DNA from 2 places in the Angustibacter sp. McL0619 genome. Region 2 is predicted to be linked to the other one. Evidence: riboswitches for the same ligand, from Rfam matches in the RefSeq annotation. Region 2 holds a riboswitch; the other holds the start of a gene.

Region 1 (15,177 bases), 1.2 Mb from region 2:
CCGGTCGCCGTCCAGCCACCCTGCACCCGCGAGAGCGCGCCGTCGACGTCCAGCACCTTGAGCAGCAGCTCGAGCCTGGTGCGTCGCACGTCGACCACGGTCTCGAGTGCGGCGGTGGACATCGCCGACCCGCTGGCGCGCAGCGTGCCCAGCACGGCGGCGGCGTCCTCGCGGCGCGGCATGGAGGCGCTGGCGAAGTACCGCCAGATGTCCACGTCCTCGCGACCCGGCAGGAGCAGCACGTCGGCGCGCTCGGTGGCTCGTCCAGCTCGGCCGACCTGCTGGTAGTACGCGATCGGCGAGCTCGGTGCTCCGACATGCACGACGAAGCCGAGGTCTGGCTTGTCGAAGCCCATGCCCAGGGCGCTGGTGGCCACCAGCGCCTTGACCTCGTTGCGGCGCAGCAGGTCCTCGGCCTCGACGCGGTCACCCGGGTCGGTGCGGCCGGTGTAGGACTGCACCTGGTGCCCGGAGGCGCGTAACAGCGCCGCGAGGTCCTCTGCGGCGGACACGGTGAGGGTGTAGATGATGCCGCTGCCCGGCAGCTCGTGCAGATGGGCGACCAGCCAGGCGAGCCGGTCCTGCGCGGTCGGGAGCCGGAGCACGCCGAGCCGCAGGCTCTGTCGGGCCAGCGGACCGCGCAGGGTCAGGACGTCATGCCCGCCTGCGCCGAGCTGCTCACCGACGTCCTGGACCACCCGGGCGTTGGCCGTCGCGGTGGTCGCGAGCACCGGCGTCCCGTCGGGCAGGGTGGTCAACAGGTCACGGATCCGGCGGTAGTCCGGGCGGAAGTCATGCCCCCAGTCGCTGATGCAGTGCGCCTCGTCCACCACCAGCAGCCCGCAGCGGGCGGCCAGGTCGGGCAGCTGCTCGGATCGGAAGCGGGGGTTGTTCAGCCGCTCGGGGCTGACCAGCAGCACGTCGACCTCGTCCGCCGCCAGCTGTGCGCTGACCTCGCCCCAGCTCTCGGCGTTTCCCGAGTTCATCGTCACGGCCCGCACCCCGGCGCGAGCGGCAGCGGCCACCTGGTCGCGCATCAGGGCGAGCAGCGGCGAGACGATCAGCGTGGGGCCGGCTCCCTGCGCGCGGCGCAGCGCGGTGGCCACGAAGTAGACCGCGGACTTGCCCCACCCGGTCCGCTGCACGACGAGCACCCGGCGTCGTTCGCTGACCAGCGCGCGGATCGCCTCGAGCTGCCCGTCCCGGAAGGTGGCGTCGGGGCGCCCGACGAGGGTAGCCAGGACGCGCTGCGCATCCTGCTCGAGGGTCTCGTCGCCGGCGGTCGTCGGGGTCCATGAGGTCACCGTGGCACCGTACGCGACGCGGCCGACACCGCTGGCCGGCCGTCCACGGGCCCGGCCGCCGGCGCGATGGTCAGGGCCCTCAGAGCCGGGCGAGCCTGGCCCGGGCGAACGAGTACACGCCGTACGCCGCGAGGCCGAGGGCCACGATCGTGAGCAGCCACGACCCGAAAGGCTGCTCGCGCAAGGTCTTCAGCGCGCCGTCCAGACCGGTCGCCTCGCTCGGCTGCCGCTGCACCCCCGCGACGCAGAACAGCCCGCCGACGATGACCAGTGCCACGCCCTTGGCGACGTAGCCGGCCACCGCGAGCGCCTCCACCGCCTTGCCGGGGCGGCGCATGAGGTCCTTGTGGAAGCCTCGCGTCCAGCCCTTGTACACGTGGTAGCCGCCTACGCCGATCACGACCAGGCCGATCAGCACCACGACGATGCGTCCGCCATTGTGTGAGAGCACCGTCGCGGTGAAGTCCTTGGTCTGCGAGCTGCTCGACTTGCCTGCGCCACGGGCGAACGCGTAGCTGCTGTAGGCCAAGGCGGCGTACACCACGGCCTTCGAGATCGCCTTGACCCTGGCGCCGGCCCGCTCCTTGGCATCGTCGCCGTGCCGGCCGAACACGGCGTCCGCGATCTGCCAGAGCATGAGGCCGGCGAAGCCGACCACGCCGAGCCAGAGCAGTGCCTTGCCCCACGAGTGTTCGGCCAGCAGGCGCAGTGCCCCGGACTGGTCCGCGTGGGCCTGCGAGCCGGTCCAGGCGACCCGCAGCGCGATCCAGGCGATCAGCAGGTGCAGCAGGCCGCTGACCACGTAGCCCACCCGCGCGGTGCGCTCCAGCCAGGTGCTGTCGGCCGCGCGGCGGACGGCGTCGCCTGCCTGGCCGGTGACGTCCTGCGTGCTCATCTGGGCCTCCCGTTGCCAGCGTCGCCCCGGATCGCGGGGCGCAGCCGATGATGGCGCACAGGAGGGTGTGGCGCGCGGCGAGACCGCTCAGCCGGGTGGTCCGGCGGGCGCCCGCTCGACGTCGCGATGCTCGTCGATCCAGTCGTCGATGCGCTTCCACCAGTCGTTGAGCCAGGCGAGGCGTTCCTCCTCGCCCTCCGGCACCTCACCGGCCGGCACCTGCCACCAACGCATCCGGATGGTCTGGTCCAGGGGCAGCGCGTGCCAGACGTCCGCGACGGACATCAGGTGGTCGGTCCCGGTGTGCGCCACCCAGACGACGTCCGCGTCGGGGGCCGCCTGCAACGCGGCGCCGACCCCACCGGGACGAGGCGGGAGCACGTAGCGCAACTGCTCGGCTCGCTTGGCAGCCTCGACCAGGCCGTCGGCGCGAAGCCGGGCGATCGCCCTGGCCTTGCGTCGGGCGGTGAAGTTGCCGCCCTCGGGGAAGATCACGAAGGCGTCGTTGTCGTCCAGGCCGCTGGCGAGCTCGCCGATCTGCCGGACCAGCGCCTCGCCGCCCTGACTGGGTGCCGGCCGGATGAACCGGTTCGGCAGCCGCCCCAGCAGGACGTCGATGACCGGGTCCCACTGGAGCGTGTCCTTCAGCACGATCCGGGGCTCGCGGTCGTACCAGTTGACCAGCGCATGGATCAGCAGGAAGGAGTCTCCCGGCCCGGCGTGCCGGCAGAAGACGAGCAGGGGGCGGCCTTGGTAGGACGCAGGCGAGGGACCATCGACCTCGACCCGGACGCCGAGCACCCGCCGGCACTCGCGGAACAGCACGGACAGGTAGAACTGCACGATGTCGTAGTGGGTGCGCTGGAACGCCGGACGCCGGATCGCCCAGCCGAAGCCGCTGACCACCCAGAGCACGAGCAGCGCCAGCAGGATGCCGGCCTCGAGCAGCACGTGCAGCAGCAGCAGCCAACCCACCCGCAGCGGACGCCACTTGCCGAAGGGCACGAACGGCGACAGCGCGGTCAGCACGATGAGCCAGATCGGCGCCAGGGTCACGGCCAGCAGCGCGAGCAGCACCATCGCCGGCGCGATCAGAAGTCGCCGGACGAGCACGGGTGGCAGCACTCAGACCTCCGGTGCCTCGAGGTAGGCCGCGGTGGCCAGCCTGGCCTGCTCGATGCGCCGTGGCACCGCCGCGGTGTTGCGGTAGCGCAGGGAGGCTAGCGATGTCTCCGTGTCCCCGCTGGGCAGCACGTGCACCCGCACCCCCTCAGGGACTTCGGCGAGGTCACGGGCGAACCGGTGCCGGCGGGCGATCTCGAAGGACACCGTCGCGACCTCCCACGGCCGGGTGGGCGGGCCGAGCTCACGTTCGACCCGGCCGACCTGCAGCACGTAGACCGTTCGCGCGCCTCGCGAAATCGCCCGGGCGATCGGGATCGAGTTCACCAGGCCGCCGTCCAGGAAGTGCTCGTCCCCGATGCGCATCGGCGGGAACAGCCCGGGCACCGCGCTCGAGGCGAGGATGGCGTCGACCAGCGGACCGTCCGAGAACCAGTGTTCCGCGGCTCGCTCGATGGATGCGGCGCAGCACTCGAAGGGGATCTTCAGGTCGGCGAACTCCAGCCCCTTCAGCCGGGTGTCGAGCAGGTCGCGCAACGCCTGGTTGCCGTGCAACGAGATCGGCGTCCGGGTCATGTGCCGGATCCGTTGGCGAGCGGAGCCGCCGAAGACCGACGACGAGGTCATCGACTGCCAGAGCACGCCGAGCTCGGCGCTGTCGTCCGGGTACGCGGCGTGCATCGCACCGTTGATGGCACCCACGCTGGTGCCGACCACCAGGTCGGCCCGGATGCTCCGCTGGTGCAGCGCCTGCAGCATCCCGACCTCGCTGGCCCCGAGCACGCCGCCACCGCCGAGCACGAAGGCGACGTCGACCGATGCGCTCATGGGCCCGATCGTGTCACTCCTTGGCCTCGGACCACCGATGGACCACGCGGACGTCCGCGACGAACCGCACGCCCGTGCCAGGAGCCCAGGCGGCACCGACCGACTGCAGCGTGCCGTGCAGCAGGGCGACCACGTCGTCGGCGCGCTCCTGCGGCGCCTGCACCAGCACCTCGTCGTGCAGGCACAGCACGATCCGCGCGCCCATCGGCCGCGCCGTCGCCCGCACGGTCACGCTCCACGCCTTGAACAGCTCGGCGGCCGCGCCCTGGACGACCGCGTTGCGGGCGAACCGTCCGCGGGCGGCCGATAGCGCGGCCTCGGCCGGCGGCTCCAGGCCCGCCGTGCTGCCCCACATCGGCACCCGACGTCCGCCGTGGGTGTAGACGGCCCTTCCCGCGCGACCCTCGTCGCTGGCCTGACGCAGGTACCTCATCGCGACCGGGTAGGCGCGGTCGAGCCCCTTGAGCGCCTCGCCGGCGGTGCCGCTGGTCTGCCCGTACATCGCGGCGAGCACGGCCACCTTGGCGACCGGTCGCTCGACGTGCAGCCGCGCGGCCACGGGCTGGTACAGGTCGTCGTCGCGGGTGGCGGCGGCCAGGTTGGGGTCCTGCGACACAGCGGCCAGCACGCGCGGCTCGATCTGGCCCAGGTCCGCGCGCACCAGGACGCACCCCGGCGGTGCCGCCACGGCCGGTCGCAGCTCGGCCGGCAGGTTGTGCAGCCCGGCACCGGCGGTCATCCGGCCGGCTGCGCCGTCGCTGCCCTGCCAAGGCCCGCGCAGCCGCTGGTCCGGGCCGACGTACCGGTCCAGCCACCCGTAGCCGTAGGTCGTCGCGATCCGGTCCGCCTTTCGCCACGCGAGCAGGGCCGCAACCAGCGGGTGCTGGTCGCGCCAGGGCTCCAGGCGCCACGAACGGGTGTCCGGGACGTCGATGCCGATCGCGGCGAGCAGCTCGCGGACCTGCGCCGGGTTGCGCAGGTCGACGTTCACTCCCTGCGCCTGCTGGGTGTGCCGCAGCACCTCGCGGTCGCGCTGGTGACGAAGGGACGCCGCGTGCCGCGCGTCCGTGGGTCGCGGGCCGACCGCCGCGCCGATCAGCTCCTGCGCCTGGACGACGTCGATCGGCAACCCGTCCTGCTCGAGCTCCACGCAGAGCAGGGCCGCGGTCGACTCGGCGTGCGCGGTGCGTTCCGGGTCGCCGGTCACGGTCGCCGCCCTGGCTCGCTCGGCCAGCCGGGCCAACTGCCCGACCCGGGCCTGGTCGGCCAGCTCGGCCCAGGCCCGAAGCCGGGCCGCGGTTCGCCACCACCCACCGTCCACCCACTCGGCGCGAAGGTGGCCGCTCGGCTCGATCGGGGAGGTCGGGTCACCCGGGCCGGCGTCCGGCGCGGCCGTGCTGGCGAGCAGGTCGAGCTGCCCGGTCCGCGGCGCCGCCCTCGGGTCGAGCCCCTGCACCAGGGCCCAGATCTGTGGCGGCTCGTCGTCCATTCCACCGGCCAGCAGCCGGTGCACCGCGGCCAGGTCCCAGCACGTCGCGAGGTGCACGCCCTGGCCGACGAGGGGCTGGGCGACCGCGGTCGCGGACCACCAGACCCACCGCGGTCGCAGCTCGGCCTCGATCGCCTGGACGATCTCGCCCGGTGTCTGCTCCTCGGGCGACCAGGACCAGCTGTGGCCGGCGAACGCGAGCGCCGTGCCGACCTTCGGGTGGGTCGCCAGCGCCACCGCTGCACCGCGGTTGGCGCCCTCGGTGCGCAGCGCGGTCACGGGATCGAGGGCGGTCACGACCCGATTGTGGCGGGTGCCACCGACTCCCGTCGCAGCGCTGCGGCTTGTCCGATCCGTACAGACTCTTGCGCAGCGGAAACGGTCTGTCGTCGCTCGGTGAACCGCAGATGACGCTGCGCTGAGCGCCGGTTACCGTCAGACCGTGTTCGGACGACGACGCACCCAGCTGAGCGACCCGCGCGCGGAGTACGGCGAGCGGCGGCTGGCTGCGCTCACCGCCGAGGCGGCCGGGTCCGGTTGGCGTCCCACGCCCCGCCTGCCCGACGTCTGGGCCGCCGTTGTGGAGACCGGACTGCCCTGGGGCGGCTCCACCCTCGTGGCCCGCCACGACGGCACCGCCGAGCTGTTCACCAGCACCGGCAAGCACTGGGCCGGCGGCGAGGTCGGCGACGACGATGTGCGGGCGGCGGCCCGCGGCCTGCTGCTGGTACTGCAGGCGCGACTGGCTGAGCTCGAGCCGACGCAGGACGTCGGGCCACCCGGTGCCGGGTACGTGACGCTACGAGCGCTGATCCCGACCGGTCAGCGCGCCGCGACGGCACCCGAGCGGCCGTTGACCGACGGCATCCACGCCCTCAGCACGCTGCACTTCGCCGCCCAGGAGGTCGTCCGGCAGCTGATGCTGGAGGCCGAGCGTGACGCTTCGACCTGATCCCTCGTCCGCTCAGGCTGCGGACTGCTCGCGGACCTGGCGCTTGATCCGGGCGAGCATGGCGACCATCCCGCGCAGCCGCAGCGGGCTGACGGCCTCGGCCAGGCCGAAGCGGTACGGCGCGTCGTCCGGCACTGCGAGCACCTGCTCGGGTGCCAGCCCGTCGAGGCCGGCGTGCAGGATTCCGGCGAAGCCACGGGTCGTCGGCGACTCCCTGGGAGCGTCGAAGAACACGTGGACCGTCTCGGCGTTCGCCTCGACTGCGAGGAACAGCGGCGACTGGCACTCGTGCACCTGCTCCATCGCCTCAAGGTGCCCGGCGTAGCGCTCCGGGAGCGGCGGCAGTTCGTCGCTGAGCTCCAGCAGCAGCTGCAGCCGGTCTCGCGCGCCGAGTTCGTGGAAGTCCTCGGCGAGCTCGGCCAGGGCCGGCGGAAGTGGTGCGCGGTCCTCGCTCATCGGCCGCCGTCCACGTCAGGACCGACGGCGATCGGCACCCGGACACTGTTGCCCCACTCGGTCCACGAGCCGTCGTAGTTGCGCACCGACCCGTAGCCCAGCAGATGGGTCAGCACGAACCAGGTATGCGACGAGCGCTCGCCGATGCGGCAGTAGGCGATCACGTCGTCCGAGGAGGTCAGGCCCTTCTCGCCCTCGTAGATCGCCTCCAGCTCGCTGCGGGACCGGAACGTCGCGTCGTCCGCCGCCGCCCGCGCCCACGGCACGCTGCGCGCGCCAGGAACGTGACCGCCACGCACCGCACCCTCCTGCGGGTAGTCGGGCATGTGCAGCAGCTCGCCGCTGAACTCGCCGGGGGAGCGGACGTCGATCAGCTTGCCACCGAGGTGAGCCAGCACGTCGTCCTTGAAGGCGCGGATGGCGGAGTCGTCCCGCTCCACGACGGGGTAGTCCACCACGGTCGGCGCCGGCTGCTCGCGGGTCAGCTCGCGGTCCTCGGCGATCCACTTCGTCCGTCCGCCGTCCAGCAGCCGGACGTCCGCGTGGCCGAACAGCGTGAAGACCCAGAGGGCATAGGCCGCCCACCAGTTGTTCTTGTCGCCGTAGACCACGATCGTCGTATCGCGTGAGATGCCGCGCTCGCCCATGACCTCGGCGAACCGGGCGCCGTCGACGTAGTCCCGGTTGACCGGGTCGTTGAGGTCGGTGTGCCAGTCCACCTTCACCGCACCGGGAATGTGCCCGCTGTCGTAGAGCAGCACGTCCTCGTCGGACTCCACGACCACCAGTCCGTCGTCGCTCAGGTGCGCCGCCAGCCACTCGGTCGTGACCAGGCGTTCGGGGTGTGCGTACTCGGCGAGCTTGGCGTCAGGGTCGCTCGGCAGGGTCACGACTGGTCCTCCGGGGTCGGGTGGGCTGGTTCGTGTGTCACAGGGTCAACACTTTGGGCGTCGTCGATGATCCCAGGCCGGACGTCTCGGGCTCCAGCGGGGCAGCGAAAGGACCGCGATGTGGACAGTTACCGGGGTCATCCCGCGCGCAGCCGCTCGACTGACTCGATGGTGTCTGCCTGCTCCGGGGTCTTGTCGGGTCGGTAACGGACGACGCGGGCGAACCGCAGAGCCACGCTGGCCGGATAGCGCGGGGACGTCTGCACTCCGTCCAGCGCGATCTCGACCACCAGCTCGGGACGGACCGGGACGACCCAGCCGTCGGTCGGCCCCTGGGCCCGCGCGACGAGCTCGCCGGTCTGCCAGGTGAGCAGCTCGTCCGTCATGCCCTTGAACGTCTTGCCGAGCATCACGAAGCCGCCGGGCGGCCCGAAACGACCGTCCGGGTCGAGTGCACCCAGGTGCAGGTTGGACAGCCACCCCGCGCGGCGGCCATGACCCCATTCGGCGGCGAGCACGACGAGGTCGAGGGTGTGCACCGGCTTGACCTTGAGCCAGCCGGACGCGCGTCGTCCCATCGCGTAGGGCGAGTCGAGCGCCTTCACCACGACACCTTCGTGGCCGCGCGCGAGTGCGTCAGCCGCGAACTCCTCGGCCCGCGGGCCGTCGTCCGGTCCGGCCACCAGCTGGGGGACCACCACGTGCGCCGGCGCAACGGACTCGAGCACTCGACGCCGCGCGGTCAGCGGCTCGCCGGTCAGGTCGACGCCGTCAGCCGACAGGACGTCGAACACGAACGTGGTCAGCGGCGTGCTCTCGGCGACGGCAGCGGCCCGTGCACCTCGGGTGGCGACCCGCGAGGCGGTCTCCTGGAACGCTCGTGGCCGGCCGTCCGGCCGCAGCGCGATCGCCTCGGCGTCCAGCACCACCGACCGCACGGCGAGCCCTCGGGCCAGCGCCTCCACCTCGGGAACCCGGTCGGTGACCTCGTCCAGCGTCCGGGTGAACACCCGGACGTCGTCGCCGTCGCGGTGTACCTGGATCCGGATCCCGTCGAGCTTCCACTCGACGGCGGAGGGGCCGAGCGTGGTCAGCGCCGCCGACAGCGAGGGCGCCGTCTTGGCGAGCATGGGCGAAAGCGGTTGACCGACCTGCAGCGTGAACTCCCCGAGTGCCTGCCGGCCCCGGGACAGTACGGCGTCCGCGACCTCGGCGAGCGAACCGCTCAGGGTCACCGCCCGGCGGACCTCGGTGGCAGGAGCGTCCGCGGCGACCGCGACGGCCTCGAGCAGCAGCCCCGACTGCGCCCCCTGACGCAGCTCACCCGAGAGGAGTCCGCGCAGCAGCGCCGCCTCGTCGGCCGTCGCGCGCGACAGCACGGCTGCGACGAGTGACGTCCTGGCCGCCTGCGACCCCGCGCCGGACAGCTCCTGCGACCGCTGGAAGGCCGCGTCCACCTCGGTGAGCGTCAGCGTCGGTGCGGCGGCGGGCGCTGCCGGCAAGGTGTCTCGCAGCGCGGCGTAGCCGATGCCCGTCCGGCGCTGGCGCAGCTCGCCGGACAGGTAGCTGACCGCCAGAGCGACCGTCGACGGGTCGTCGTCGGTGGCCGCGCGCTGCAGGCACCGCGCGAGGAGCGCGATCTTGTCGCGCCGTCCAGACGTGGCAGTGATCTGCCGACTGGCGGTGGCGACCTCGGCGAGCAGCATCCGCCCATCCTGGCCGGTCCCACCGACAACCTCGCGACCTGCGGGCGGTCGGCCTGCGCGGCACCGTGGAACACGGCATCATCGGTGACACGACCGGAGCTGGCATCGGATGCCCGAGGAGGACGACGTGCTGCAGGAGAGTGACGTGGAGCCTGGCGACAAGGGCATTGCCGCCCAGGCCAGCGTGATGGCCGCCCAGGCCGGCGCCTTCGTCGACAAGCTGCTTGACGTCGGTATCGACGGGCGCGGTCCGTTCGACTCGGCCCAGAACGTCGCGGACGGCGCGCTGAGCGGTCACGGCGACGCCGAGCAGGCGATCGACGCAGTGATTCGCAGCCACGTCAGGGCCGCCGCTGCCGGCGGCTTCGTGACCGGCCTCGGTGGGTTCTTCACGCTGCCTCTCGCCCTGCCGGTCAACGTGCTCGAGTTCTACGCGATCGCCACCCGGATGGTCGCGACGGTCGCGTGCCTGCGGGGCTACGACCTGCGCCAGCAGGGAGTCCGGTCGGCCGTGCTGCTGACCCTCGTCGGTGCGGACGCCGAGGACCTGCTGCGCGGCGCCGGTGTGCAGCACTCCGGTCGGCTGGCCGGACTCGCCACGAGTCGCCTGCCCGGCCCGGCGCTGATGGTGCTCAACAAGGCCATCGGCTTCCGGCTCGTGGCCAGGGTGGGTCGCAGCGCGGCGCCTCGGCTCGGCCGGGGCGTGCCGATCGTGGGCGGCGTACTCGGCGCGGGCTTCGACGTCTTCCTGCTGCGCCGCATCGCGGACCAGGCACGACGGGAGTTCCCCCATGCGCCAGCGGCGCTCGGTCGCTGAGCACGACCGCGTGGCGGAACCTCTGCGGCCCGGCTAGCGTCGAACCTGCAGTAACGGACTTGCGGGACGAGAGGGGACCATCATGGCTGCACGGGGCAAGGGCGCCGCGTTCCTGGCCGTCTGGCGCGCGCTGCGCGGTGCGACACGCCCAGGCGCCCCGGGCCTGATGGCGAGCCTGCGCGCGGTGCCTCGTCTGGTGGTCGCCACGCTGCGGGGTCGCTACCACGGCACCACCCCCGGGCAGCTCGGTGTGCTCGCGCTGGGGGTCGTCTACGTGGTCTCACCGATCGACCTGCTGCCCGACTTCCTGCCGTTGATCGGGATCGCGGACGACGCGGTCGTCGCGGCGTGGCTGGTCGGCCGACTGCTGATGGAGACCGCTGACTTCCTGCGTTGGGAGCGCAACGGTGCACCTGAGGCCCCGGGACGGCCGGGTCCGGTGATCGACGGCCAGGTCTTGCACGACTGACCCTGTGGACGACGGTCAGGGCCGTCGTCCACAACCTCGGTTGTTGTTCCCACCGTCCACAGGTCGGTTCCTTCGACGACCCGGCTCGAGGCTTCTCGCCCATCGTGGACCACATGACCGCTGAGACCGAACGACACGATCCCCAGCTGCAGCAACCGATCCGGTTGGCGAGCCCCGCCGACCTGGTCGGCGCAGTGCCCTACCTGGTCGGCTTCACCCCGCGGCACAGCCTGGTCACCATCTCGCTGCGTCACCCGCGGCTGCGCTGCAGCCTCGTCGCCCGAGTCGATCTGCCTCGCTGCAGCGAAGACGTCGAGCAGGTCGTCGAGGAGCTCGTCGAACACCTGCTGGCGGACGACCCGGAGGAGGTCGCCGTCCTGATCTACGACGACGTGCCGTGGCATCCGAAGGACCGGCCCTGGCAGGACCTCGTCGACGTGCTCGAGCTGGAGCTCGCCGTGGCCGGGGTCGGGGTCCGGGAGGCCTGCTTCATCGGGTCGGACGGGTTCTGGTCCTACAGCTGCTGGGAGCCGGACTGCTGCCCCGACGAAGGGACGCCGCTGGCCGAGGCGTCGTGCGCGCCAGCTGCAGCGGCCCTGGTCGCGCTCGGGCGGGCACCGGTGGGCGACCGCGAGGACTTGCGCGCCCAGGTGGCCGCCGGTGACCGAGACCTCACAGGCGTGATCTCACAGCTCGCCGACCGGCAGTGGGACGAGCTGGTCGGCGGCGATCCTGACGACGGTGAGGCACGGGTGGTCCGGCTGTTCGCCGACTTGGTCGCCCGACGCACCGACCATGCTTCCGCGGCGGTGCCGGTGACCGCAGCCGAGGCGGCGCTCCTGGTTGCCGGCCTGGCGGACACGGTCATCCGCGACTCGGTGGCCATGCGTTGGGTCAGCTGGCTCAGCGACCGGCACGTTGAGCCCGCGCACCGGTCGCCGTTGGGAATGCCGGGGCTCCCGCCGACCCACGACGCCGTGACGTCGCTACTGGGGGAGCTCGCCCGGATCAGTGACGGCACGTGGGCGGTCAGCCCACTCACCCTGTTCGCCCTGCAGTGTTGGCACGCCGGTGACGGAGCCCTCGCGAACCTCGCGATCGAGCGCGCCCTGCGGCTCGACGCCGGGTACCGCATGGCCCTGCTGGTGGACGGGGTCCTGCGAGCGGGCATCAGTCCTCGTGGCCGGCGCTGACGCGTCCATCTCGACATCTGGGACGCCAGACCAGTCCGTGGACGGTCCCGAGCGTGCTTGCTAGTCTTCAAGGAGGTCATGAGTGCCAGCGCGTAGCCCCGGCTTGCTGGCCGGCAACCCTCCAACCGCGGTGGGGTGCCCCGGGTGATGACCTGGCCGGTCCGCAACTGCGACCGGCAAGCGCGGGTCCGTCACCGAGCGGGCCCCACCTGTTTGGAGCCTCTCGTGACCTGTCGAATGCACTCCTGACGACCTCTGTCGTTCCTCCCGCACGCCCGCCCGACGCTCGCGTCCGGTGACCCCTTCTCGCACCCGCACCCTCCCGGCTGCCAAGCAGCCGCAGACTCATCAGGAGCTCTCATGAACGACGGATGGTCCTTCGAGACCCGTCAGATCCACGCCGGCCAGACCGCCGACCCGACGACCGGGGCCCGCGCCCTGCCGATCTACCAGACCACCTCGTACGTGTTCAACGACACCGCGCACGCGGCAAACCTGTTCGCGCTCAAGGAGTTCGGCAACATCTATACCCGCCTGATGAACCCGACCACGGACGCCGTGGAGCAGCGGGTCGCCAGCCTCGAGGGCGGCGTCGGTGCGCTTCTGGTGGCCAGCGGGCAGTCGGCCGAGACCCTGGCGCTGCTGAACATCGCCGAGACGGGCGACCACATCGTGGCCAGTCCCAGCCTGTACGGCGGCACCTACAACCTGCTGCACTACACGTTCCCCAAGCTCGGCATCGAGACGACGTTCGTCGACGACCCCGACGACCTCGCCTCGTGGGAGGCGGCGGTACGCCCCAACACCAAGGTGTTCTTCGCCGAGACGATCGCGAACCCGCGCTCGGACGTGCTCGACATCGAAGGCGTTGCGGCGGTCGCCCACGCGCACGGCGTCCCGCTGGTGGTGGACAACACCGTGGCGACGCCGTACCTGATCCGCCCGCTGGAGTGGGGCGCTGACATCGTGGTGCACTCCGCGACGAAGTACCTCGGCGGCCACGGCACGTCCATCGCCGGGGTGATCGTCGACGGCGGCACCTTCGACTTCGCCCAGGACCCCGAGAAGTTCCCGAACTACAACCAGCCCGACCCCAGCTACCACGGCCTGGTGTACGCGCGTGACCTCGGCGTCGGCGGAGCGCTCGGTGCCAACCTGGCGTTCATCCTCAAGGCGCGAGTCCAGCTGCTGCGTGACCTTGGTCCGGCCGCCTCACCCTTCAACGCTTTCCTGATCGCGCAGGGCATCGAGACCCTCAGCCTGCGCGTCGAGCGGCACGTTCAGAACGCGCAGGCCATCGCGGAGTGGCTCGAGGGTCGCGACGAGGTAGAGAGCGTCGCGTACGCGGGCCTGCCGAGCAGCCCCTGGCACGAGCGGGCGCTGAAGTACGCCCCAAAGGGGCCCGGCGCCGTCCTGGCCTTCGAGATCAACGGCGGCCTCGAAGCGGGTCAGCGATTCGTGGAGGCCCTCGAGCTGCACAGCCACGTAGCCAACATCGGCGACGTGCGCAGCCTGGTGATCCACCCTGCGTCCACCACCCACAGCCAGCTGACCGAGGCCGAGCAGCTGACCAGCGGTGTCACCCCGGGCCTGGTCCGGCTCGCGGTCGGGATCGAGCACATCGACGACATCCTCGCGGACCTGGAGGCTGGCTTCCGCGCGGCCAAGGTCTCCTGATGAGTGGCGGCGGAGCCTGGGGGGACGACGATCCGACCGGTCGTCGCCAGTTCGCCGACGTCGGCACGCTCACCCTGGAGGCCCGGGGCGCGCTGCCGGACGTCACCGTGGCCTACGAGACCTGGGGGACGCTGAACGAGGCCCGGGACAACGCCGTCCTAGTGCTGCATGCCCTGACCGGTGACAGCCACGTGTCCGGCCCGGCGGGCAGCGGTCACCCCACCGCAGGTTGGTGGGACGCCTTGGTCGGGCCTGGTCGAGCACTGGACACCGATCGTTGGTTCGTGGTGGCGCCGAACGTGCTCGGGGGTTGCCAGGGGACCACCGGGCCGGCGTCCCCGGCGCCCGACGGACGGGCCTGGGGATCGCGGTTTCCGTTCATCACCGTGCGCGACCAGGTGACAGCCGAGGCGCGCCTGGCGGACCGGCTGGGCATCGACGCGTGGGCCAGCGTGATCGGCGGCTCGATGGGTGGGATGCGGGTGCTCGAGTGGGCCGTGACCTACCCGAACCGCCTGCGCTCCGCCGTGGTGCTGGCCTCGTCGGCCTACGCCACCGCGGAGCAGATCGCCTGGTGCGAGCCGCAGCTGCTTGCGGTGCGGGCCGACCCGAACTGGGCGGGCGGCGACTACCACGAGGCCGATGGACCCGGACCGGTCGCCGGGCTGGGCATCGCCCGTCGCATCGCGCACGTCACCTACCGCAGCGAGCTGGAGCTCGCCGAGCGGTTCGGGCGCGAGGCCCAGGGCGACGAGCAGCCGATCGGTGGGTCCGGTCGCTACGCGGTGGAGAGCTACCTGGACCACCACGCGGACAAGCTGCGCCGACGCTTCGACGCCGGGTCGTACGTGGTGCTGACCGAGGCCATGAACTCGCACGACGTCGGGCGAGGCCGAGGCGGCACCAGCGCTGCGCTGCAACGGATCAGCTGCGACCTGCACGTGGCAGCCGTGGACAGCGATCGTCTCTACCCGCCACGGCTGTCCGTGGAGATCGTGGACGGCGCGCCGACGGCCCGCCAGCTACGCACGGTGAGCTCGCCGTACGGGCACGACGGCTTCCTGATCGAGACCTCGCAGGTCGGCGAGGTGGTGCGGGACTGCTTGAACGGCCTGGATATCCGGGTCAGCGTCCGCTGACCCCGGTCGGGTCGGCGAGGCGGGACCGCAGTCGCGGCCAGGCCAGCGCGAACGCCGGGTGGAGTGCGCGGGCTGCCACCTCGTCGACCGGCACCCACTCCACGGCGTCCGACTCGAGGTTGGCCGCCGCGGCATTCGCGCCACTCGCAGCCTCGGCGAGCACGTAGGTGTAGGACCAGGTCTCGTGGTCGTCGCGGTCCTCGCCCAGCACGCCCACCACCGCCGGGTCGACGCCCGCCT
Region 2 (15,177 bases):
GTCGACACCAGCTCGGTGGCGACCAGCATCCGCGAGCTGGTGCTGGACTACCTCGCCTGCGGCATCGACCCCGCGCGCACCACCGTGTTCGTGCACAGCGCCGTCCCCGAGATCGGTCAGCTCATGCTGCCGCTGCTGTCCGCGACCACGCTGTCCGAGCTGCAACGCAACCCGACGGTCAAGGCCGAGGTGGCCGAGTCGGGCTCGAGTGCGATCGGGGGGCTGATGCTGACCTACCCGGTGCACCAGGCCGCCGACATCCTGTCGGTGGGCGGAACCCTTGTGCCAGTAGGCGGTGACCAGCTGCCGCACCTCGAGCAGGCCCGGGCCGTCGCGCGACGGATCAACGAGCGGTACGGCGACGGGCGCACCCTGCTGACCCCGCCGCAGGCGCTGCTCACCGAGGCGCCGCGGCTGCTCGGCACGGACGGTCGCAAGATGGCCAAGAGCCGCGGCAACGCCATCGCGATCAGCGCGACGGACGACGAGACCGCCAGGCTGGTGCGTGGCGCGGTCACCGACTCGTTGCGGCACATCACCTACGACCCGCAGCTGCGGCCCGAGGTGTCCAGCCTGCTGCTCGTCGCGGCGCTCTGCACCGACAGCACGCCGCAGCGAGTCGCCGACCAGATCGGTTCCGGTGGCGCCGCCGGGCTCAAGGCCGTGGTGACCGAGGCGGTGAACGAGCACATTCGGCCGATCCGGGTGCGCCGGCGCGAGCTCGAGCAGGACCCGGCCGTCGTCCGGGAGGTGCTGCGGGAGGGGCTCGAGCGGGCCCGTCCGCTCGCCGTCGCGACTCTCGCCCGGGTGCACCAGGCGATGGGACTGGACTACGGGCTGGCCTGAGCGGTGGGTTCGAGTGGCGGCAGTGGCACCGGCAGCGGCAGCTCGAACCACTGCACGTCCCAGTAGCGGCCGAACTTGCGTCCGACCTCGCGGTAGACCCCGAGGGGGGTGAACCCGAGCCGGCGGTGCAGAGCGACCGACGCGTCGTTCGGCAGTGCGACGCCTGCGTACGCCCGGTGCAGGTCCTCCCCGGCCAGTGCCGCCAGCAGCGCGCCGTACAGCCGACTGCCCAGGCCCAGCCCGACGGCGTCCGGGCGGCAGTAGATCGTCGTCTCGACCGACGTGTCGTACGCGGGCTTGGGCCGCAGCGCGCTACTGGTCGCGTAGCCGAGCAACACGCCGTCCTCGCTCTCGGCCACCAGCAGGCGGTGCCGGCCGGACGGCGCGTAGTGGTCGAACCACGCGCGGCGGGACTCGACGCTGAACGGCTCGATGTCGAACGTCGCGTTGCCGGTCCGCACGTAGTGGTTGTAGATCTCGGTCAGCGCGGGCAGGTCGGGGAGGTCGCCGGAGCGGATCGTCACGGGGTTCGTCAGGGGGTTCGTCAGGGGTGTCACGGGGCCATTGTCCCGATCCGCAACAGTCTCGGCATTCGAGAATTCTGGTCTTGAGGGTTGGGCGGGGCCGTGGCGTGCCGATACCTTCGATGAAGGTCATGAGTGCCAGCGCGTAGCCCCGGCTTGCTGGCCGGCAACCCTCCACCGCGGTGGGGTGCCCCGGGTGAGGACCAGGCGTCGACGAGGTGTCGACGCAAGCGCGGACCCGCCACGGCGTTGCAGCCCAGGGTCCCTGACCCTACGGAGCGCCAGTGTCCGTCCAGCCGAGCACCCAGCAGCACGCGCACCAACCAGCCCAGCAGGCCACTCAGCAGCCCACTCAGCAGCCGCGCCCGGACGCCGACTTCCCCGGCGCCGGTCCGCTGCTCCCAGTGGTCGGCGCCGACCTGCAGGTGCCGGTCGTCACGGGCGGCACGGTGCGGTACGCCAACCTCGACTACGCGGCCAGCGCGCCTGCGCTGGAGTCGGTAGAGGAGCACCTGAGCCAGGTGCTGCCCTACTACGCCAGCGTGCACCGCGGTGCCGGCTACGCCTCGCAGGTCTCCACCGCGCTGCTCGAGCGGGCCCGGGCCACCGTGGGCCGGTTCCTCGGCGCCCGAGCCGGCGACGTGGTGGTCTTCACCCGCAACACCACCGACGCGCTGAACCTGCTGGCCGGCTGCCTGCCGCAGTGGGGCGACGTCGTCTTCCTGGACGCCGAGCACCACGCGAACCTGCTGCCCTGGCAGCGCGGCGAGCACCGCTACGTGCCGGTGCGAGGGTCCCTGGACGCCACCCTGCAGTCCCTGGAGTCGGCGCTGCGCGAGCGTCCCGCGGCGCTGGTCGCGATCACCGGCGCGTCCAACGTGACCGGCGAGGAGCTGCCGATCGAGCGGGTCGTGGCGATCGCGCACCGCCACGGCGCACGGGTCGTCGTGGACGCCGCCCAGCTGGCCCCGCACCGCCGGATCGACCTGGACGCGACCGGCGTGGACTACGTCGCGCTCAGCGGCCACAAGCTCTACGCGCCTTACGGCACAGGCGTCCTGGTCGGCCGGCGCGACTGGCTGGACCGCGGGACGCCGTACCTGGCCGGTGGCGGTGCGGTGCGCAGCGTCGAGCTCGAGCGCACTGAGTGGGCCTGCGCGCCGCAGCGCCACGAGGGCGGCACCCCCAACATGCTTGGTGCCGCCGCACTGGCTGCGTCCTGCGAGGCGCTGGCCGCGCTGCCCGAGGCGGCGCTGGAGGTGCACGAGGCCGCGCTGCGCGAGCGGCTGGTGCACGGGCTGGCCCAGCTGCCCGGCGTCCGGGTGCACCGGATCTTCGACGACGCGCCGTCCTCGATCGGCGTCGTGACCTTCACCGTCGACGGCGTCGACCCCGGCCTGGTCGCCGCCTACCTGTCCGCCGAGCACGGCATCGGAGTGCGGGACGGCAAGTTCTGCGCGCACCCGCTGCTTGCCCGCCTCGGCTTGGACGCCGGTGCGGTGCGGGCCAGCGTCGGCGTTGGCTCGCAGACCGACGACGTCGACCGCCTGGTCGCCGCGCTCGCGTCCCTCATCGAGACAGGGCCGGCCTGGCAGTACGCCTCGGTGGAGGGCCGCTGGACGCCGACCCCCGACCCGCGCCCGTTGCCGCGGTGGGCGACCGGAGCCGGGGACCTCGGCGCCTCGCCCTGCACGCCCGAGGCGCGCTGAGGCTCACAGCAGTGCAGGCTCACAGCAGCGCAGGCTCACAGCAGCGAGGCGACCGCCCGGACGACGACGTCCGGCTCCTCATCGACGATCCAGTGGGTGCCGGACAGGTCCACCCGGCGGTACGGCCCGTCGACGTAGTCGGCGCACCACTGCGCAGCCGCCCGTCCCACCCCGAGGTCGTGCTCGGCCGAGACGTAGACGGTCGGCACGCTGATCCTTGGCACCGCGGCGAGCTCCGGCCCGGCCATCGCCCGGTACCAGGACAGCGGTCCGCGCAGCCCGTCCTCGCTGAGCATCGGGGCGAGGTAGTCCTGCACTGCGTCGGCGGTCAGTGAACCGCCCTCGAAGAACCGGCGCAGCGCCGCGGCGTCGTCGCCCAGCAGCACCCGCTCAGCCGTGCCTTCCTTGCGCAGCAACCCGAAGTAGTCGGACAGCTGCTGCTGCTCGGCGTCCTCTCGGATCGCCCGGCCGAACGCATGCGGATGCGGCACGGACAGCGCGACCAGCCCACGGACCCGTTCGGGGTGGTGCGCGGCCAGGGCCCAGCCGACCAGCGCACCCCAGTCGTGCCCGACCACGACGGCCCGCTGCGCGCCGACGTCGTCCAGCACGGCGAGCGCGTCGGCGACCAGCGGGCCCAGCCGGTAGGCCTCGACGTCCCGCGGCTGCGGCTGAGGGCTGTAGCCGCGCTGGTCGGGGGCCAGGGTGCGCAGCCCGAGCTCGTGCAGACCGGGTAGGCAGCCCTGCCACAGGCCGCCGTGCTGCGGGAAGCCGTGCAGCAGTAGGGCGACCGGGCCGTCCGGTGGTCCCTCGTCGCGCACCAGCAGCTCGAACTCGGCGCCCGCGTGCTCACGTCTGAGGTGTCGTCGGCTCACGACCCAACACCTACCACGCCATCCCACGAGCGCTCGGATGCATAGGCGGGCTACGATCCGTCGAGTGGCTCAGGACGCAGCACCTGAACGAACCACGGCGGGTGGACCCGTGAAGGGGTACCCCGCCGCGGTGGAGCGACTGCGCGCCGACTTCGCGGCGCTGCCCGCTGACCAGCCGGTGCGGCTGGCCAAGAAGACCAGCAACCTGTTCCGCCCACGCGAGCGCGGCCAGCGGCTGGGACTGGACGTCACGGGCCTGGACGCGGTGTTCTCGGTCGACCCGGTGACCCGGACGGCGTACGTCGGTGGGATGACCACGTACGAGCACCTGGTGGACGCGACCCTCGCGCACGGCCTGATGCCGCTGGTGGTGCCGCAGCTGAAGACCATCACGATCGGTGGCGCGCTGACCGGCCTCGGTATCGAGTCGTCGTCCTGGCGCGAAGGACTGCCGCACGAGTCCGCGCTGTCCTTCGACGTGCTGACCGGCGGCGGTGACCTGGTCCGCGCGACGCCGGATGGTCCGGACGCCGAGCTGTTCGCGACGTTCCCGAACTCCTACGGCACCCTCGGGTATGCCGCGGCGGCGACGATCGAGCTGGCCCCGGTCAGCCCGTACGTGCACCTGCGGCACGTGCGGTTCACCGACCTGGACGAGCTGGCGGCCACCATCGACAGTCTGGTGCGGCTGGCGCAGGATGGCCGCGCGAGCTGGCAGGGCGAACCGGTCGACTTCATCGACGGCACGGTGTTCCCCACCCCACAGGACCGTCCCGGCCCTGCGCTGGAGGGTTTCTTGACCCTCGGCACCTGGGCCGACGAGGCGCCGTACACCTCGGACTACACCGGCGAGCAGGTCTACTACCGCTCGATCCGCGCCCGTCGCGAGGACTGGCTGACCGTCCGGGACTACCTCTGGCGCTGGGACACCGACTGGTTCTGGTGCTCGCGGGCGCTCGGTGTGCAGAACCCGCGGATCCGTCGCTGGGTGCCCAAGCGCTACCTGCGCAGCGACACCTACCAGCGGGTGATCGGGCTGGAGAACCGCTACGGCTTCAAGGCCAGGATGGACGCGCGCAAGGGCCTGCCGGCCCGCGAGCGTGTCGTGCAGGACGTCGAGATCCCGGTCGGGCGGACCGCCGAGTTCCTGCGCTGGTTCATCGACAACGTGCCGATCGAGCCGATCTGGCTGTGCCCGCTGCGGCTGCGCCGTCCGGCGCCGACGCAGGACGGCAAGTGGCCGCTGTACCCGCTCGGCCCGGGCAGCCTCTACGTCAACGTCGGCTTCTGGTCGACGGTCGCCATCGCCGACGGCGACCAGGACGGTGACCACAACCGGCGGATCGAGGCCAAGGTCGCCGAGCTGGACGGTCACAAGAGCCTGTACTCGGATGCCTACTACGAGCCGGACGAGTTCTGGAAGCTGTACGGCCGCGAGGACTACCAGCGGGCCAAGGACAGGTACGACCCGGACGGGCGGTTGCTCGACCTCTACGAGAAGGCGGTGAAGCGACGGTGAGCGTGCTCGGTCAGTGGAAGCAGGATCCAGGCGGGCGGGGTCCGATCAGCATCGCGGATGCGTTCGAGATGGTGATCGGGCCGGTTGAGGGCATCGGCTTCTCGGCGTACGACGGTTCACGGACCGGTTCGGTGGACGCGCCGATCCAGCTGCGGCTGGTGCGCCCGCGCGGTCTGGCCTACATCGCGGGGGCGCCGTCCTCGCTCGGGATGGCTCGCGCCTACCTGATGGAGGACCTCGAGATCGACGGGATCCATCCTGGCGACCCGTACGAACTGCTGCTGCACGCGCAGACGCTGCTCACCCCGAAGCGACCGGCGCCGAGCGACGCGGCCCGCGCGCTGCGCTCCTTCGGGCGGCTCGCCCTGACCATGCCGCCGCCGCCGCCGAACGAGGTGCCCAGCGGCTGGCACCGAGCGCTGCACGGGCTGCGGCACTCGCGCACCCGTGACGCCGAGGCGATCCGCCACCACTACGACGTGAGCAACCGGTTCTACGAGATCGTGCTCGGCCAGTCGATGGCGTACACCTGCGCCTGCTACCCCGCGGACGACTCCACGCTGGAGCAGGCGCAGGAGCACAAGTTCGACCTCGTCGCCCGCAAGCTCGGCCTGCAGCCGGGGATGCGCCTGCTCGACGTCGGGTGCGGCTGGGGCGGCATGGTGCGGCACGCGGTACGCGAGTACGGCGTGACGGCGCTCGGCGTGACCCTCTCGCGCGACCAGGCGCAGTGGGCGCAGGCGGCGATCGAGCGGGACGGCCTGGGGGACCGCGCGCAGGTCCGCCACCAGGACTACCGCGAGGTCACCGAGACCGGGTTCGACGCGGTGAGCTCGATCGGCCTGACCGAGCACATCGGGGTGCGCAACTACCCGGCCTACTTCCGGTTCCTGCGCTCTCGGCTGATGCCCGGCGGCCGGCTGCTGAACCACTCGATCACCCGGCAGGACAACCTGCACCCCGGCATCAAGCGGCGCGGCTTCATCGACCGCTACGTGTTCCCGGACGGTGAGCTGACCGGCGTGGGCGCGATCATCACTGCGATGCAGGACCAGGGCCTGGAGGTCCAGCACGAGGAGAACCTGCGCCGGCACTACGCGCGCACACTTGCCGCCTGGTGCACCAACCTCGTCGAGGGCTGGGACGAGGCGGTCGCCGAGGCCGGCCTGGCCACCGCGAAGGTATGGGGCCTGTACATGGCCGGATCTCGGCTCGCGTTCGAGCGTCAGCAGATCGAGCTGCACCAGGTGCTGGCCACCCGAACGGACGAAGGCGGTGACCCGCACCTGCCGATGCGTCCGGACTGGGGCGTTTGAGCCGGCTCGGTTGGGCCACCCGGGTGGGCTGCCGCGATTCGGGTGCGAACGCTGTGCAACTCGGGGTTTGCTGCCGATAGAGACGCCTGAGCCGTGCGCCCTGCCGGCCCTCGAGGAGCACAGATGCCGTTGCCCGACGCCGATGGGTTCCTTGGCGCCCACGACGTCCTGGTCTTCCGGCGCGTCGGCAGCCGCTGGACCCATCTGGGCGGGCTCGGCCGCGGTGCGGCCTGGGCCGGTTCCGTGCAGGGGCAGGAGCTGGCCGACCCCCGGCTGGAGGCGGCGCTGTCCCACGGCCGTCCGGTGCGCCGGCACGGTCAGAAGCCGCACCGGGTGCTCGGCCCGTACTCGGCGTGCACCTCAGCGGTCGTCCGGCTGGACGCCTATCACGCGGTGGTGCTGGGCTCGGTCCAGCCGGACCCGCAGCTGCTTGGCCTTGACGACGGGCAGCTGGTCGAGCTGGCGGCGCGGGCCTGCGAGCTGGTCACCCAGGCCGCGCCGGCCAAGCACCTGGCCGACGAGCTCGTCGTGCTGTCCGCGCTGCGCGACCTGGCCACCGCAGCGCCAGTAGGCGTCGACGCCCTGCTCTACCACCTGGCCGCCTCGACCGCGGAGGCGCTGTCCTGCGCGCTGGCGGCCGTCTGGCTGGACGACGACCGGCACGCGGTGGCCACCCCGGAGTGGATCCCGGACGGCGGCGCCCAACGTGCCGTGGTGGTGGCCCGGACGCTGGCCGGAAAGGTCGAGGACGTGCTCGTCGTCCAGGACGCGTGCGAGCAGCCGCTGCCCGCCCCGATCGGCGCCACGCACGCGGTGTCGGCGTACCTGGCCGTCCCGGTCGAGGTGGACGGCGTGCACGGCTGCATGCTGCTGGTGCACAGCCCCGGCACGCCGAGCACCTTCACCCCGCTGTGCGAGCAGCTCGCCGTCCAGCTGGCCCGGGCCGGCTCGCGGATGCTCGAGGTGGCCACCACCCACGACGAGCTGGTCCGCCAGCTGGACTCCACCCGTGAGTACGCGATCCGCGACCCGCTGACCGGTGCCGCGAACCGGCGTGGCTGGGACGAGGCCGTCGCCCGCGCCCGTGACCACGTCGCGGCCGGCGGCACCGTCACCGTCGTCTCGGTCGACCTGGACGACCTGAAGGTGGTCAACGACACCCACGGCCACGCGGCCGGCGACGAGCTGATCATCGCCGCCGCGCACGCGCTGCGCCGCACAGTGCGCGGCCAGCCGGACGTCATCGCCCGGCTCGGCGGCGACGAGTTCGCCCTGCTGCTGCGCGGCTACGAGATCGACCCCGTCGAGATCGCCGATCGGCTGCGCCGCTCGCTCGAGCGCACCCTGACCGGGCACGGGCTGCCGCTGCGCAGCTCGGTCGGGGCCGCCGCGTGCCCGCCACGAGGGTCGCTGGACGACGCGATCCGGCGTGCGGACGTCGAGATGTACCGGGACAAGCGGGCCCGTCGGCAGTCGGACTGACCCCTGCGCTTGAATGGTTGCCGTCGGCGATACGGAGGCACCATGACATCGGCACCGAGCGTCTCGTACTCGATCACGGTGCGGCTGGAGCTGCCGGCCCGCCCCACCGCGGTCAGCGAGCTCACCACGGTGATCGAGCGCGGCGGTGGGCTGGTCACCGCGCTGGACGTCACCGCGTCCGGCGCCGACCGGGTACAGGTGGACGTGACCTGCGCGGCGCGCGACGTCGAGCACGCCAACACCCTGGTCGACGAGATGCGCGCGGTGCCCGGCGTGCAGATCGGCAAGGTCAGCGACCGCACGTTCCTGGCACACCTTGGCGGCAAGCTGACCATCGAGTCCAAGGTGCCGATCCGCAACCGCGACGACCTGTCGCTGGTCTACACCCCCGGAGTGGCCCGGATCTGCCTGGCCATCGCCGAGGACCCCTCGGACGCCCGCCGGCTGACCATCAAGCGGAACACCGTCGCGGTGGTCTCTGACGGCTCAGCCGTGCTCGGGCTGGGCAACCTCGGGCCGCTGGCCGCGCTGCCGGTGATGGAGGGCAAGGCCGCGCTGTTCAAGCGGTTCGCCGGGATCGACGCGTTCCCGATCTGCTTGGACACCCAGGACACCGACGAGATCGTCGCGGCGGTCAAGGCGATCGCGCCGGTCTTCGCCGGGATCAACCTGGAGGACATCAGCGCACCGCGCTGCTTCGAGATCGAGGCGCGGCTGCGGGCCGAGCTCGACATCCCGGTGTTCCACGACGATCAGCACGGCACGGCGATCGTCACGCTCGCCGCGCTGACCAACGCACTGCGTGTCGTGCGCAAGCAGCTGCCCGACGTCCGGGTCGTGATGTCCGGCGCCGGCGCGGCTGGCACCGCGATCCTGCGGCTGCTGCTGCACGCTGGCGCCCGCGACGTGGTGGTCTGCGACGTGCACGGCGTGGTCGCCGCCGACCGCCCGGACGTGGTCGCATCGCCCGACTCGGCGCTGGCCGGGGTGGCGGCCAGCACGAACCCGCGCGGGGTCAGTGGCACGCTGCGCGACGCCCTGGTCGGCGCCGACGTGTTCATCGGCGTCTCCGCCCCCGGCATCCTGACCGGCGGCGACATCGCGACCATGGCGGCGGACGCCATCGTGTTCGCGATGGCCAACCCCGACCCCGAGGTCGACCCGGTCGAGGCGGCCCAGCACGCGGCCGTGGTGGCCACCGGGCGCAGCGACTTCGCGAACCAGATCAACAACGTGCTGGCCTTCCCGGGCGTCTTCCGGGGGTTGCTGGACGCGCAGTCCACGAAGATCACCGAGGCCGTGCTGCTCGCTGCGGCGAGCGCCCTCGCCGGGGTGGTCGCGGACGACGAGCTGAACGCCACCTACATCGTGCCCAGCGTGTTCCACCCCGACGTCACCAAGGTGGTGGCCGCCGCCGTCCACCAGGCCGCCGGCCCGGCCCCGGCACCGATCGCGCCGCACCCGGCCACGTTGCCCGCCGCTGCGGCCGGGCCGTCCTTCGGGCGCACGTGAACCTCACCGGGCAGCTGCTGCTCGCGACGCCGTCGCTGCGCGAGCCGACGTTCCACCGCACGGTGGTGCTGATGCTGGACCACACCGACGAGGGCGGGCTCGGCGTCGTGCTGAACCGGCCGATGGAGGTCGAGGTCGCCGCCGTGCTGCCGCCGTGGCAGCCCTGGACGACGGAGCCGGGCGTGCTCTTCCAGGGCGGCCCGGTGGCGCTGGACTCGGCGCTCGGCCTGGTCGGGGTACCGGGCGACGGCGCCGAGCCGATCGGGGTGCGCCGGATCAACGGTTCGCTCGGGCTGGTCGACCTGGACACCGACCCGGTGGACGTCGTCCAGTCGCTGTCCGGGCTGCGGGTGTTCGCCGGCTACGCCGGGTGGTCCTCGGGTCAGCTCGAGCGGGAGATCGAGGAGGGCGCCTGGTACGTGGTGGACGCCGAGCCGCGGGACGCGTTCACCGACCGGCCTGAGCTGCTCTGGCGCACGGTGCTGCGGCGGCAGGGCGGCGACCTGGCCTTCGTGGCCACCTTCCCGGAGGACCCGGACCTCAACTAGGGACCAGCCGGTCGGGCCTGGCAGACCTAGACTGGACGTCATGAGCAACGACGACCCGTTCGGCGCCCCCGGTCAGCCGCAGGAGCCGCAGCCGGCCAGCAGCCCGCAGCGCACCGCCGTCCTCGAGCGCGAGCTGGTCGAGGAAACTCGGGTCGAGCCCGGCGACCACGAGCGCTTCGCGCACTACGTGCGCAAGGAGGCTCAGCTGGAGGCCGCGATCAACGGCAAGCCGGCGGTCGCACTCTGCGGCAAGGTGTGGGTCCCGGTGCGCGACCCGGCCCGGTTCCCGATCTGCCCGACCTGCAAGGAGATCTACGAGGGCCTGCGCGGGCCGGACGATGAGAGCTGAAACACGCTGAAATCTGATCACCAACGGCATCAGCGGAAGGCTCACCAGCAGCCAGATCAGTTCCCAGCTCTCGGTGCTGAACGCCCCGTACTCCTCGGCCGGCTTCGAGTGCCCGACCGGTCGGGACACCTGCTCCGCCAGTGGCGTCGACCGATCCACAACTTCATGGACTACACCTACGACTCCTGCATGAACACCTTCACGGCGGGCCAGCACACCCGCATGCAGTCCCAGTGGGCCGCCTACCGCGGCTGACCCAGCACCGCCTCCGCGACACCGGAGCCGGGCGGCCGCCACGCCGATGTATCAGGGGGGTTGCCGCGCGGCTCCGGTGGGGTGTTCGCTGTCAGCCAGCAACCGCCGCGGCCCGCGCCCGGCGCACCCCCGAGGGAGTCCCATGAGGTCTGCATCTCGCCGCGCCGCGGCACTCGCCGTCACTGCCGGGCTGGGCCTGGTCCTGGCCACGCTCCAGGTCTCGCCGGCCGCGGCCGCCGCCGCACCCGAACGCGCCGCGCCTGCCACGTGCGAGACGCACTCCGGCGCGGTCGGCGCGCGCGCAACCCACGGCCGGTCCGACCCCAACGAGCTGACCAACGCTCAGGTGGCTGCTGCCGAGCGGGTCTTCGGCCGGGCGCTCGCGGCGAAGGGTTCGTCGGCGCCGCGGGCATCCGCACTGGCGACGGTCAGCGTGCCGGTCTACTTCCACGTGATCACCAACGGCACCAAGGGGGGCCTGAGCACCGGCGCCATCAACTCGCAGATCGCCGTGCTGAACGCCGCGTACTCCTCGGCCGGGTTCTCGTTCAGCCTGGCCGGCACCGACACCACCGTGAAGAAGGCCTGGTTCAGGGTGGGCCAGGGCAGCGCGGCCGAGACGGCGATGAAGAAGGCGCTGCGCAAGGGCGGCAAGAACGCGCTCAACGTCTATACCGCCAACCTCGGTGGCGGGCTGCTCGGCTGGGCCACCTTCCCCTCCGACTACCGCAGCGCACCGAAGATGGACGGCGTGGTGATCCTGTACTCCTCGCTGCCCGGCGGCGCGACCACCAACTACAACCAGGGCGACACGGCCACCCATGAGGTCGGGCACTGGATGGGGCTCTACCACACGTTCCAGGGCGGCTGCGCGGCTCCCGGCGACGAGGTCGCGGACACCCCGGCGGAGGCGTCGCCGGCCTTCGAGTGCCCGGTCGGGCGCGACACCTGTGCCGCGGCGGGCCTGGATCCCATCCGGAACTTCATGGACTACACCTACGACTCCTGCATGAACACCTTCAGCCCTGGGCAGAACGCTCGGATGCAGGCGCAGTGGACGGCCTTCCGGGCCTGACCAGCAGCCATCCCGGCACCTTCGGGAGCACACGGCCGACACGCCATAGCACGCCGTCGAGGGCCCGCGCCGCAGCGCGGGCCCTCGGCATGTCCTTTCGCCACAACGGTTACGCTCGCCGGACCGATGAGTACCTCCGCCGCCTCCCACCTGCCTCCGGCCTTTCCGGACCGCGCGCCCTGGGGCACCGCCTCCAAGCTGCGGGCCTGGCAGGCGGCGGCGCTCGAGCAGTACCTGCGTGAGCACCCCAAGGACTTCCTGGCCGTGGCGACCCCCGGCGCCGGCAAGACGACGTTCGCGCTGCGGGTGGCCACCGAGCTGCTCGACCGCGGCGAGATCGCCCGGATCACCGTCGTGGCGCCGACCGAGCACCTGAAGAGCCAGTGGGCGGACGCCGCGCACCGGGTCGGCATCCGGGTCGACCCGCAGTTCCGCAACTCGCACGGCACGCACGGGCGCGACTTCGACGGCGTGGCGGTCACCTACGCGCAGGTCGCGGCCCGCCCGCTGCTGCACCGGGCCCGCACCGAGGCCGCCCGCACCCTGGTCATCCTGGACGAGATTCACCACGGTGGTGATGCCCTGTCCTGGGGTGATGCCGTGCGCGAGGCCTTCGAGCCCGCGCAGCGCCGACTGGCCCTGACCGGTACCCCGTTCCGCTCGGACATCGCGGCCATCCCGTTCGTCACCTACGTCGAGGACGGCGCGGGGGTACGTCGTTCGCAGGCCGACTTCACCTACGGCTACGGTGACGCGCTGCGCGACGGCGTCGTCCGGCCGGTGATCTTCCTGGCCTACTCGGGGCAGATGCGCTGGCGCACCCGGGCCGGGGACGAGCTGAGCGCCAAGCTGGGCGACCCGCTGACCCAGGACGTCACCGCGCACGCCTGGCGGACGGCGCTGGACCCCAAGGGGGAGTGGATGACGTCGGTGCTGCGCGCCGCCGACACCCGGCTGTCCGAGGTGCGCCGGCACGTCCCGGACGCCGGTGGGCTGGTCATCGCGACCGACCAGACCCAGGCGCGGGCGTACGCCTCCCTGCTGCGCGGGCTGACCGGCGAGCCGGCGGTCGTGGTGCTGTCCGACGACTCGGGGTCCTCGAAGCGGATCGAGGAGTACGCGGCCGGCCAGCAGCGCTGGATGGTCGCCGTCCGGATGGTGTCGGAGGGGGTCGACGTCCCGCGGTTGGCCGTCGGCGTCTACGCGACGTCCACCGCGACGCCGCTGTTCTTCGCGCAGGCGGTCGGCCGGTTCGTCCGGGCCCGGCGCCGCGGCGAGACGGCGTCGGTGTTCCTGCCCAGCGTCCCGCTGCTGATGCAGCACGCCGGCGAGCTCGAGGTGGAGCGCGACCACGCGCTGGACCGCCCGCGCACCGGCCGGGACGAGGACTGGTCGCCGGAGGACGCGCTGCTCGCGGCGGCGAACCGGGCGGAGCAGGCCTCGGCGGAGGCGGACCTGCTGCCGTTCGAGGCGCTGGAGGCCCAGGCCGAGTTCGACCGGGTGCTGTTCGACGGCGGCGAGTTCGGGACGTCGGCGCTGGTCGGCAGCGAGGAGGAGCAGGACTTCCTCGGGCTGCCTGGGCTGCTCGAGCCCGAGCAGGTCGCGGTGCTGCTGCGCGAGCGCCAGGCCGCCCAGCAGAAGGGGCGGCGCAAGGCCGGCGCGGACGCCGTGGCGGTGGCCCAGGCCGGCGCGGACCGAGCCACCCACCGCGAGGTCGCCGCGCTGCGCAAGGAGCTGCACCAGCTGGTCGGCGCCTGGGCCAAGCGCACCGGGCAGCCGCACGGGACCGTGCACGCCGAGCTGCGCCGCAGCTGTGGCGGTCCGGCCGTCCCGCAGGCCGGCGCCGACGAGGTGCGCGAGCGGATCGCGGCGCTGCGCCGCTGGTTCGTCGGCAAGCCCTGAGCAGCGTTGCCGAGATCACAGCGGCCGACTCGCCGTGCACGGAACACCGGGCAGCGTCGCGCCGTTGTGCTCAGCATGGCTACCAGTGCACTGACCCCGCAGACCCATGACGAGACCGTCTCGGACGGCATCGTGCTGATCGACTTCTGGGCTGAGTGGTGCGGCCCGTGCCGCCAGTTTGGCCCGGTCTTCGAGAAGGTCAGCGAAGCCAACCTGGACGCGAAGTTCGTCAAGGTGGACACCGAGGCCGAGCCTGAGCTCGCCGCGCAGTACGGCGTGAGCTCCATCCCGATGCTGGTCGTCTACCGCGACGGCATCCCGGTGTTCGGCCAGCCCGGCGCCCTCCCGCAGCCGGCGCTGGAGGACCTGCTCAAGCAGGTCCGCGAGCTCGACATGGACGCCGTCCGGGTCCAGTACGCCGAGCAGAAGGCGGCCGCCGAGGCCGCCGCCGCGGGCCGCCGCCCGAGCAGCGACCCCACCTCTTTCTGAACCGATCAGCCCTGCGCCAGACCCCCTCGCGGGGTGTGGCGCAGGGCGTTGTGGGCCATGGACCAGCGGGTCGGCCCCGATAGGCTCGCGCCTGTGAACCATCCCGCCACACCGAGCCGTCGATGACCACCGGGGGCCACCACCCGGAGACCTCGCAGACCCTGGACCGTGGCCTGCAGCTGCTGCTGCTGCTCGCAGCCGACGAGGCCGGGTGCACGGTCACCGAGCTGGCCAGCGCGCTCGGCGTCGCCCGGCCGGTGGTCTACCGGCTGCTCACGACGCTCGAGCAGCGGCACCTGGCCACCCGCGGGCGCGACGGACGGGTGCGGCTCGGGCTCGGCGTGCTCGCCCTGGCCGGGCGGGTCCAGCCGCTACTGCGGGACGTGGCCACACCGGTGCTGCGCCAGCTCGCCGACGAGGTCGGCGCTACCGCGCACCTGACCGTGGTGGACGGCGAGGACGCCCTCGCCGTCGTGGTCGTCGAGCCCCAGTGGACCCAGTTTCACGTCGCCTACCGGGTCGGCAGCCGGCACCCACTTGGTCGTGGCGCGGCCGGGCGGGCCATCCTCGCCATGCGCTCCGGCGCACCGGAGACGACCACCAGCGACGGCGAGCTGCAGGCCGGCGCGCACGGTCTGGCGGTCGGCTGGTCGGTGGGCAGCCTCGAGGGTTCGGTGGGCGTCGTCACGCTCACGCCGCTCGACCCGGACGACGTCGCCGCGTCGGTGCGGAGCGCGCGGGACGAGCTGGTGGAGCGGCTGCACGCCTGAGGTTCG

The links. Region 2 has a riboswitch for S-adenosylmethionine ahead of ACPPVT_RS06050 (aminotransferase class V-fold PLP-dependent enzyme). Riboswitches for the same ligand answer to the same signal wherever they lie in the genome.
Region 1: another riboswitch for S-adenosylmethionine. It lies ahead of ACPPVT_RS11920 (bifunctional o-acetylhomoserine/o-acetylserine sulfhydrylase); the one in region 2 lies ahead of ACPPVT_RS06050 (aminotransferase class V-fold PLP-dependent enzyme).

The regions. Positions count from the first base shown of each region.
Region 1 is NZ_CP188257.1:2,570,269-2,585,445, reverse strand. It holds gene ACPPVT_RS11980 (RecQ family ATP-dependent DNA helicase) at 1-1,304, opposite strand, end outside; gene ACPPVT_RS11975 (DUF1206 domain-containing protein) at 1,384-2,199, opposite strand; gene ACPPVT_RS11970 (1-acyl-sn-glycerol-3-phosphate acyltransferase) at 2,287-3,279, opposite strand; gene ACPPVT_RS11965 (patatin-like phospholipase family protein) at 3,325-4,149, opposite strand; gene ACPPVT_RS11960 (DNA polymerase) at 4,163-5,935, opposite strand; gene ACPPVT_RS11955 (hypothetical protein) at 6,081-6,590, shown strand; gene ACPPVT_RS11950 (SufE family protein) at 6,603-7,046, opposite strand; gene ACPPVT_RS11945 (sulfurtransferase) at 7,043-7,936, opposite strand; gene ACPPVT_RS11940 (ATP-dependent DNA ligase) at 8,074-9,642, opposite strand; gene ACPPVT_RS11935 (EcsC family protein) at 9,752-10,459, shown strand; gene ACPPVT_RS11930 (YkvA family protein) at 10,542-10,928, shown strand; gene ACPPVT_RS11925 (DUF4192 domain-containing protein) at 11,042-12,121, shown strand; SAM riboswitch class IV at 12,196-12,310, shown strand; gene ACPPVT_RS11920 (bifunctional o-acetylhomoserine/o-acetylserine sulfhydrylase) at 12,482-13,798, shown strand; gene metX (homoserine O-acetyltransferase MetX) at 13,798-14,937, shown strand; gene ACPPVT_RS11910 (glutamate-cysteine ligase family protein) at 14,924-15,177, opposite strand, start outside.
Region 2 is NZ_CP188257.1:1,357,972-1,373,148, forward strand. It holds gene trpS (tryptophan--tRNA ligase) at 1-846, shown strand, start outside; gene ACPPVT_RS06045 (N-acetyltransferase family protein) at 831-1,403, opposite strand; SAM riboswitch class IV at 1,498-1,609, shown strand; gene ACPPVT_RS06050 (aminotransferase class V-fold PLP-dependent enzyme) at 1,766-3,079, shown strand; gene ACPPVT_RS06055 (alpha/beta fold hydrolase) at 3,115-3,954, opposite strand; gene ACPPVT_RS06060 (FAD-binding protein) at 4,064-5,473, shown strand; gene ACPPVT_RS06065 (class I SAM-dependent methyltransferase) at 5,542-6,789, shown strand; gene ACPPVT_RS06070 (diguanylate cyclase) at 6,913-8,271, shown strand; gene ACPPVT_RS06075 (NAD-dependent malic enzyme) at 8,314-9,783, shown strand; gene ACPPVT_RS06080 (YqgE/AlgH family protein) at 9,780-10,331, shown strand; gene ACPPVT_RS06085 (DUF3039 domain-containing protein) at 10,372-10,680, shown strand; partial or broken gene ACPPVT_RS06090 (zinc metalloprotease) at 10,775-10,935, shown strand; gene ACPPVT_RS06095 (zinc metalloprotease) at 11,078-12,010, shown strand; gene ACPPVT_RS06100 (DEAD/DEAH box helicase) at 12,137-13,912, shown strand; gene trxA (thioredoxin) at 13,988-14,401, shown strand; gene ACPPVT_RS06110 (IclR family transcriptional regulator) at 14,524-15,171, shown strand.